Regions from separate parts of the Sporosarcina sp. USHLN248 genome, predicted to be linked through region 3. Evidence: riboswitches for the same ligand, from Rfam matches in the RefSeq annotation. Region 3 holds a riboswitch; each other region holds the start of a gene.
What was found. A riboswitch is a leader RNA that binds a small molecule or an ion and turns the genes downstream of it on or off. The one in region 3 is predicted to bind S-adenosylmethionine.

Region 1 (2,203 bases), on a different contig from region 3:
ATTTTTCCTATTTATACTATTCCTTTTATAAAGGTTTTAAAACTTCATACTCATTGAAAGTATTTGATTAGTAGGTGAGCTTTTGAAAATAGTTATAAAAAGGCTAATTTCTGTTAGAATAAGTAAGTCTAAGAAAGGAGAAATTACGATGTCATTCATTCATAAAAAATCCGTTGTATTTGACTATATACAAATTATTATCGGTTCTGCTTTTGTTGGCTTGGCTTTTAACATTTTCTTGCTTCCATCGAAAATTGCTGCTGGAGGCGTTTCAGGAATTAGCACCATTCTATATGAATTATTCGGTTATGAGCCTGCGTACGTCCAATGGCTTATTAATATTCCGCTAATCGTTTTAGGCTTGATTTTAGTTGGAAAGGAATTTAGCGCCAAAACAATTGTCGGTACATTTTTTGTTCCATTTGTCATTTGGCTATCGAAAGATTTGTCGGTCAATATTGACAATCCATTGCTAAGCTCTATTTACGGCGGTATTTTGCTCGGTATCGGACTCGGAATTGTTTATCGGGGAAATGGGTCAACTGGGGGAACGGCGTTAATTGCTCAAATTCTGAAGAAATATACCGGAATTTCAAGCGGTTTCTCACAGCTCATCGTAGATGGGATCGTTGTTGTCACATCAGCTTTTGTCTTTAATTTTGAATTAGCTTTATATGCATTAATGTCAATCTATGTGACGAGTAAAGTAATCGACTTCGTACAGCTACAAACATCACCGACAAAATTAGTTTTGATCATTACCGAAAATGAAAAGAAAATTAAGTCCATCATACAAAATGAAATCGATCGTGGATTTACAAAAGTGAAATCGACCGGGGGATATTCCGACAATGAGAAAACGATGATCTTATGTGTCGTCGAACAGTCTGAGGCAGTTTATTTGAAAAAACTGTTGCAAACTGCAGAGCCGTCTTCATTTGTTATTTTCCTCAATGCATCTGAAATATTAGGATTAGGCTTTTCGAAAGCAAAAATCAGCCAATAGCCGCTGCCGGAAAATAGATGTATACAAAGTTATGAAAAATGGTATAATGGTCTTCAATTGAATAATTCTTATCAAGAGAAGCTGAGGGATTTGGCCCAATGACGCTTCAGCAACCTCTGCGATTGCAGGAAGGTGCTACCTCCAACAAGACGTTCGGTTTTCCGAACGATCGGCTTGCCAATGCGAGCTAATTCTTGAAAGATAAGAACGATGAAGCTGACAGAAACCCTCGTTCCTATCTAACGGAATGAGGGTTTTATTTTGGTTTTGTAGCTTTTTTAGAAAAAGGGGGAAAAGACATTGCCGATCAACATTCCATATAATTTGCCAGCACGTGAATTGTTGAAAGAAGAGAAAATATTCATTATGGACGAAAAAAGAGCAACAAGCCAAGATATACGTCCTTTGAATATCATAATTTTAAATTTGATGCCTGAAAAGGAAAAAACGGAATTGCAACTTTTGAGATTGTTAGGAAATACACCTTTGCAAGTGAATGTATCGTTTTTGAATACAGCTACCTACGAATCAAAAAATGTTAGCAAAAGCCATTTGGATGCTTTCTACTCGACTTTCGACCAAGTCCGACATAGAAAATATGATGGCTTGATCGTTACGGGTGCCCCAATTGAGCATTTGCCTTTTGAAGAAGTCGCCTATTGGAATGAACTCCAGCGCATTATGGATTGGTCGACAACAAATGTCACATCCTCTCTCCATATTTGTTGGGGAGCACAAGCGGCATTGTATCATCATTACGGCATACAAAAACATAGATTGCCCGCAAAATTATCAGGGGTTTTTCATCATACTTTATCAGATCAAACGGTAAAGTTGACTCAAGGATTTAACGATATTTTTGAAGCGCCACATTCGAGGTATACGACAGTATCGATTGAAGAAATCGAAAAAAATCCGGGGCTTCATCTTCAATCTGTCTCGGAAGAAGCCGGAGCTTTCATCGTGTTGTCGAATGACGGTAAGCAAATTATGATTACTGGACATCTTGAATATGATGCTTCAACGCTATCCGAAGAGTATGAACGCGATGTTAAAAAAGGTATTGAAGTGAATGTTCCGAAAAATTACTTCCCAAATGATGATCCATCTCAAAAGCCATTGAATACTTGGCGATCCCATACGCATTTGTTGTTCTCTAATTGGCTAAATTATTATGTTTACCAAGAAACACCGTAT
Region 2 (2,203 bases), on a different contig from region 3:
GCCGACCTTCGTAGGATCGCCAGTAACTGCCAAAATATCGTGGATACCAAGTGTATCAAGCCCCATTAAGTGTGATTGCAAGCCAATTAGATTATGATCGCGGCAAGTTAGATGCACTAGTGGTCGTATAGCATGCTGTTGTTTCAATATAGAGCCCATCGCCATATTGCTAATCCGTGGCGAGGCTAAAGAATTGTCTGCCATCGTTACAGCGTCAACTCCTGCGTTATGAAGCTGTTTCGCCCCTTCAATATAAGCTTCCGTTTCTAAATGGCGAGGCGTATCCAGTTCGACGATGACTGTCCGTTCTCTTTTTGCCTTTTCATGAATGGGTTCGAATAATGCAGGTTCAGCATCGCGTATTACAATCGGTTTTTGGGATTTAACTTCTTTCTTTGTAACCGGCTTTAAGCCGGCTAATTGTTTTTTAACAGCTGCAATATGTTTAGGTGTCGTGCCACAGCAGCCGCCGATCAGACGAACCCCTTCATCGCGCAGTAAAGCGGCTGCTTTTCCGAAGTAATCAGCTTCAGATGAGTAGACGATTCGCCCATCTTCCACATCAAGCAAACTGGCATTCGGAGCTGCGGAGAGCAGAAGTCCATCCGTGAGATTCACTTTTTCAAATGCTTGGATTGTATGGTAAGGACCTAACCGACAGTTGACTCCGACGACATCAGCCCCTAAATCGGAAAGCCTATGCAATGCTTCGTTCAGCACCAAGCCATTTTGGAGTATTCCCGGTTCCTCCATGGAAACTTGGGCGATGATAGGCACATCTGTTAATTTCTTGAGTGCCTCGACAACTGTCGTCAGCTCTTCAAAATCATAGTACGTTTCAAGCAATAAACCGTCAGGATCTCCGGACAATAAAGCATCAGCCTGTTCATGGACAATATGGAGAACTTCTTGCAAAGAGGCATCGCTTTTACGGATTCCACGTAATCCGCCGATTGTCCCTAAAACGTATTGTCCTCTGCGTGCGGCTGCCCGCTTGGCAATGTCCATTGCAGCTGTATTGAATTCCTTCACACGATTCTGCATGCTGTAGCGAGATAATTTCAATGCGTTGGCGCCATATGTATTGGTTTGAATGATGTCCGCACCTGCAGCGATATATTCCTCATGGATTTTTTCAATCACTTCTGGTTTTTCTACATTTAGCTCTTCGTAGCAAAAGTCGATTCCGTATGAGTAAAGCAATGTTCCCATCGCACCGTCCGCCGTCAAAATATCTGTCTTCAATCTTTCAAGTAATGTCATGTTTTCCACCCTTTCTTTGCATATTGTTCAATCAAGGAATAGATGAAAATAATTATTTTTGATTCAGCACGTTATGAATATCCGCAGAATAATGGATATTATGCTTGCGAAGGAGAGTGGTCATTTGCTGAAATAAAAATAAAAAGCCTTCTGAAAATAAGAAGGCTTCGAATATGCGAATAAAGATCGCTCCTTCTCATCTATCAGGCAAGTATGCCTGCTGGAATTAGCACCTGACCAATAATGGCTGGTTGCTGAAGCTTCGACGGGCCAGTCCCTCAGCTTCTCTTGATAAGAATAGATATGCAGTTATTAGAATAATTTAAAGTATCATACCCTTTATTGTTTCATACGTCAATAGCTGAATTATGATAGAATGGGCGTACGAATAGATAATAGTAGGTGAAAACGTTGAGGATTTTCAAATTTTCCGTTCCAATTGCGCTTTTGGTTGCTGGGATTGCATGGGTTATGCTCAGTAAAAGCTTTCAGGAAGTTCCGGGTATGCATCGTGTTTGGATTACGATTGGAGCAGCAGTCCTGAGCGGGGTACTTGCCCATTTTTTATTTCCTAAGAGCGAAGATAAATAACGTTGAAAAATCGATAGCGAAAATAGCTGTCGATTTTTTATTGTACTATTTGAGTTAACTTAAAATATTTTTGGGTTGACACAAATGGTGTCAGCTATTATTCTATTAACAGAAAACAAAAGGGGTGTATATTGAATGACTACGACAACTGTGAAAACGAAAAGTTCTATGAGTGCACTGAGCCTTGTCTATTGCGGAATGTTTGCAGCACTTATGATGATCGGAGCGAATATTACAACGTTTGTGCCGTTCTTAGTAGTTGGTGGGGTGCCGATTACGTTGCAAACGTTTTTCTCTATTTTGGCAGGTTTGATTTTAGGAAGCCGTTTAGGTGCAATATCGATGACGG
Region 3 (2,203 bases):
CAAACCTTGGAGGAAATTGAACGCGCTATCTGGGTCCAAGCAAGGACCAAAATCACGCAATAATTGGACGCGAAGCTTCATAGCAAAAGCTGCTGCCGCCGTGTCGACGCCATAGCGAAGACCATGATATGTTTCGTCCGGCTCTGTAAACAAAGGGAATTTCCCTTTCGTCCAATCAAATTTGCCCGCATCGACTACGATGCCGCCAATTGTCGTGCCGTGACCGCCAATCCATTTTGTGGCGGAATGGATCACTACATCGGCCCCGAATTCAATCGGATTGCAGCCATAAGGTGAAGCAAAAGTATTATCAATGAGCAACGGTATATCATGCGCATGAGCAATCTCCGCCACCGCTTCGATATCTAAAACGTGTAAGCTTGGATTTCCGATTGTTTCAGCAAATAAAGCCTTTGTCTTATCTGTAATTGCGGCTTTAAAGTTTTCAGGATTCGTAGCGTCGACGAACTTCACATTGATGCCATAGCGCGGCAGCGTCACTGCGAATAAATTATATGTTCCGCCGTATAGATTGCTTGCCGCTACGATTTCATCGCCAGCGCCCGCAATGTTTAAAATCGAAAACGCGATTGCCGCCATGCCAGAAGATAGTGCGACCGCAGCTGTACCTCCTTCAAGTAGCGCAATGCGTTCTTCAAATACCGCTACAGTCGGATTCGTGATTCGAGTGTAAATATTGCCCGCTTCTTGCAGGCCAAATAAGTTTTGTGCATGTTCAGTATCGCGGAAAACGAACGAAGTCGTCCGATGGATTGGTACGGCTCTTGATCCTGTAATTGGATCTGGCTTTTGGCCGCCATGTAGAAGAAGTGTTTCCGGTTGAAGAGAGTTGTTTGCAGTCATGTGTATTACCTCCAAAGTATTAGTGTAAGATGAAAATGCAACAAATAATGTGCAATGCGGAGGCGTTGGGGGTTTTTGGAATAAAAAAATAACCCCTTTCGCTAAGAAGAGGGTTACGCTTTCGCTTATTCCTCCCCTTATCTTTCAGACCGTTTGCACGAATCTGTAGGAAGTAGCACCTTTGCAAGTTCGTCACTTGCTGGTTGCCGGGCATCGCAGGGCCTAGTCCCTCCGCCGCTCTTGATAAGAGTATGGGTGATTCAGTTTTTCATCTTGTTGTACAGTATAGGAGGACCAATTTTAAAAGTCAAGAGATTCTTATTATTTTTCTGAAACTTATGTTGCAATTCTACTTTCAGCGAAGTTCGACAATTTGTGGTATACTATCAATAGACAACTTGATAGGGATCGGTTACAACCAGTTGTTTTCCATCATGCTTTTGATTGCTTAGGACAGGCCTAAGCATTTTTTTCATTTTGAAAGATGATGAGAATGAACGGTAGGAGTGATTCGATTGACTTTTTCACGTAAGGAAAAACCTGTTTCAGATTTTGTCGCTGCGCGTCATATCGACGAAGAGATTTCCTTCGTCCGCAATGACCATAGAGTAAATGGAACGATTCATAAAATACTCGAGAACTCGGTCATTGTAAAGATTTCAGAAGATGACGCCGACCGAATTGGCGTAGCTTCCAATTTAACCGTTGTTTCCCATAAGAACTACACTGTAGATTAATTATACGAAGAGGCTGGGACAAAACCCACCTCTAATTGAAAAAGCCGGTGAACTTTTACGACGAGTAAAAGTTCACCGGCTTTGATTAATATTTGAATAAAAATAAGGACCCACTTCTGATAAAATAAAGTCACTACACAAAACCTTATCAGAAAGAAGGATCCTTATGTTTAAAGATTATAACATGAATCAACTCGTTTTGCCTTTAGATTTAGAAGTGAAATTACAAAAAAATGATATCGCCTTCCATATCCATCATTTGGTTGAAAGTATCCCTTCTGAAGCATTCGAACCATTTCTTCGAAATGAGGGTTGTCCTGCCTACCACCCACGCATGATGCTTAAAATTATTTTATGCGGCTACACGCAATCTGCCTTTTCAGGGCGTAAAATTGAAGCCCTATTGAAAGACAGTATCCGAATGATGTGGCTGGCTCAAGGGCATGAACCTAGCTACCGCACAATCAATCGATTCCGTGTCCAATCAGAAGTGAAGGATCTCATTCGCCAATGTTTTGTCCAATTCCGTTGCCAGCTTGTGCAAGAAAATAGGATTGATCAAGAAGCGATTTTTATTGACGGCACTAAAATCGAAGCGAATG

Region 1: another riboswitch for S-adenosylmethionine. It lies ahead of metA (homoserine O-acetyltransferase MetA); the one in region 3 lies ahead of WFH04_RS16355 (O-acetylhomoserine aminocarboxypropyltransferase/cysteine synthase family protein).
Region 2: another riboswitch for S-adenosylmethionine. It lies ahead of WFH04_RS06000 (bifunctional homocysteine S-methyltransferase/methylenetetrahydrofolate reductase); the one in region 3 lies ahead of WFH04_RS16355 (O-acetylhomoserine aminocarboxypropyltransferase/cysteine synthase family protein).

The regions. Positions count from the first base shown of each region.
Region 1 covers NZ_JBBCZC010000001.1:176,191-178,393, forward strand. Annotated here, with positions in the region: gene WFH04_RS00795 (YitT family protein) at 149-1,006, shown strand; SAM riboswitch class I at 1,072-1,214, shown strand; gene metA (homoserine O-acetyltransferase MetA) at 1,307-2,203, shown strand, end outside.
Region 2 covers NZ_JBBCZC010000010.1:64,049-66,251, reverse strand. Annotated here, with positions in the region: gene WFH04_RS06000 (bifunctional homocysteine S-methyltransferase/methylenetetrahydrofolate reductase) at 1-1,263, opposite strand, end outside; SAM riboswitch class I at 1,457-1,561, opposite strand; gene WFH04_RS05995 (hypothetical protein) at 1,675-1,854, shown strand; gene WFH04_RS05990 (biotin transporter BioY) at 1,990-2,203, shown strand, end outside.
Region 3 covers NZ_JBBCZC010000053.1:18,459-20,661, forward strand. Annotated here, with positions in the region: gene WFH04_RS16355 (O-acetylhomoserine aminocarboxypropyltransferase/cysteine synthase family protein) at 1-864, opposite strand, end outside; SAM riboswitch class I at 999-1,114, opposite strand; gene WFH04_RS16360 (DUF2187 family protein) at 1,371-1,601, shown strand; partial or broken gene WFH04_RS16365 (transposase) at 1,768-2,203, shown strand, end outside.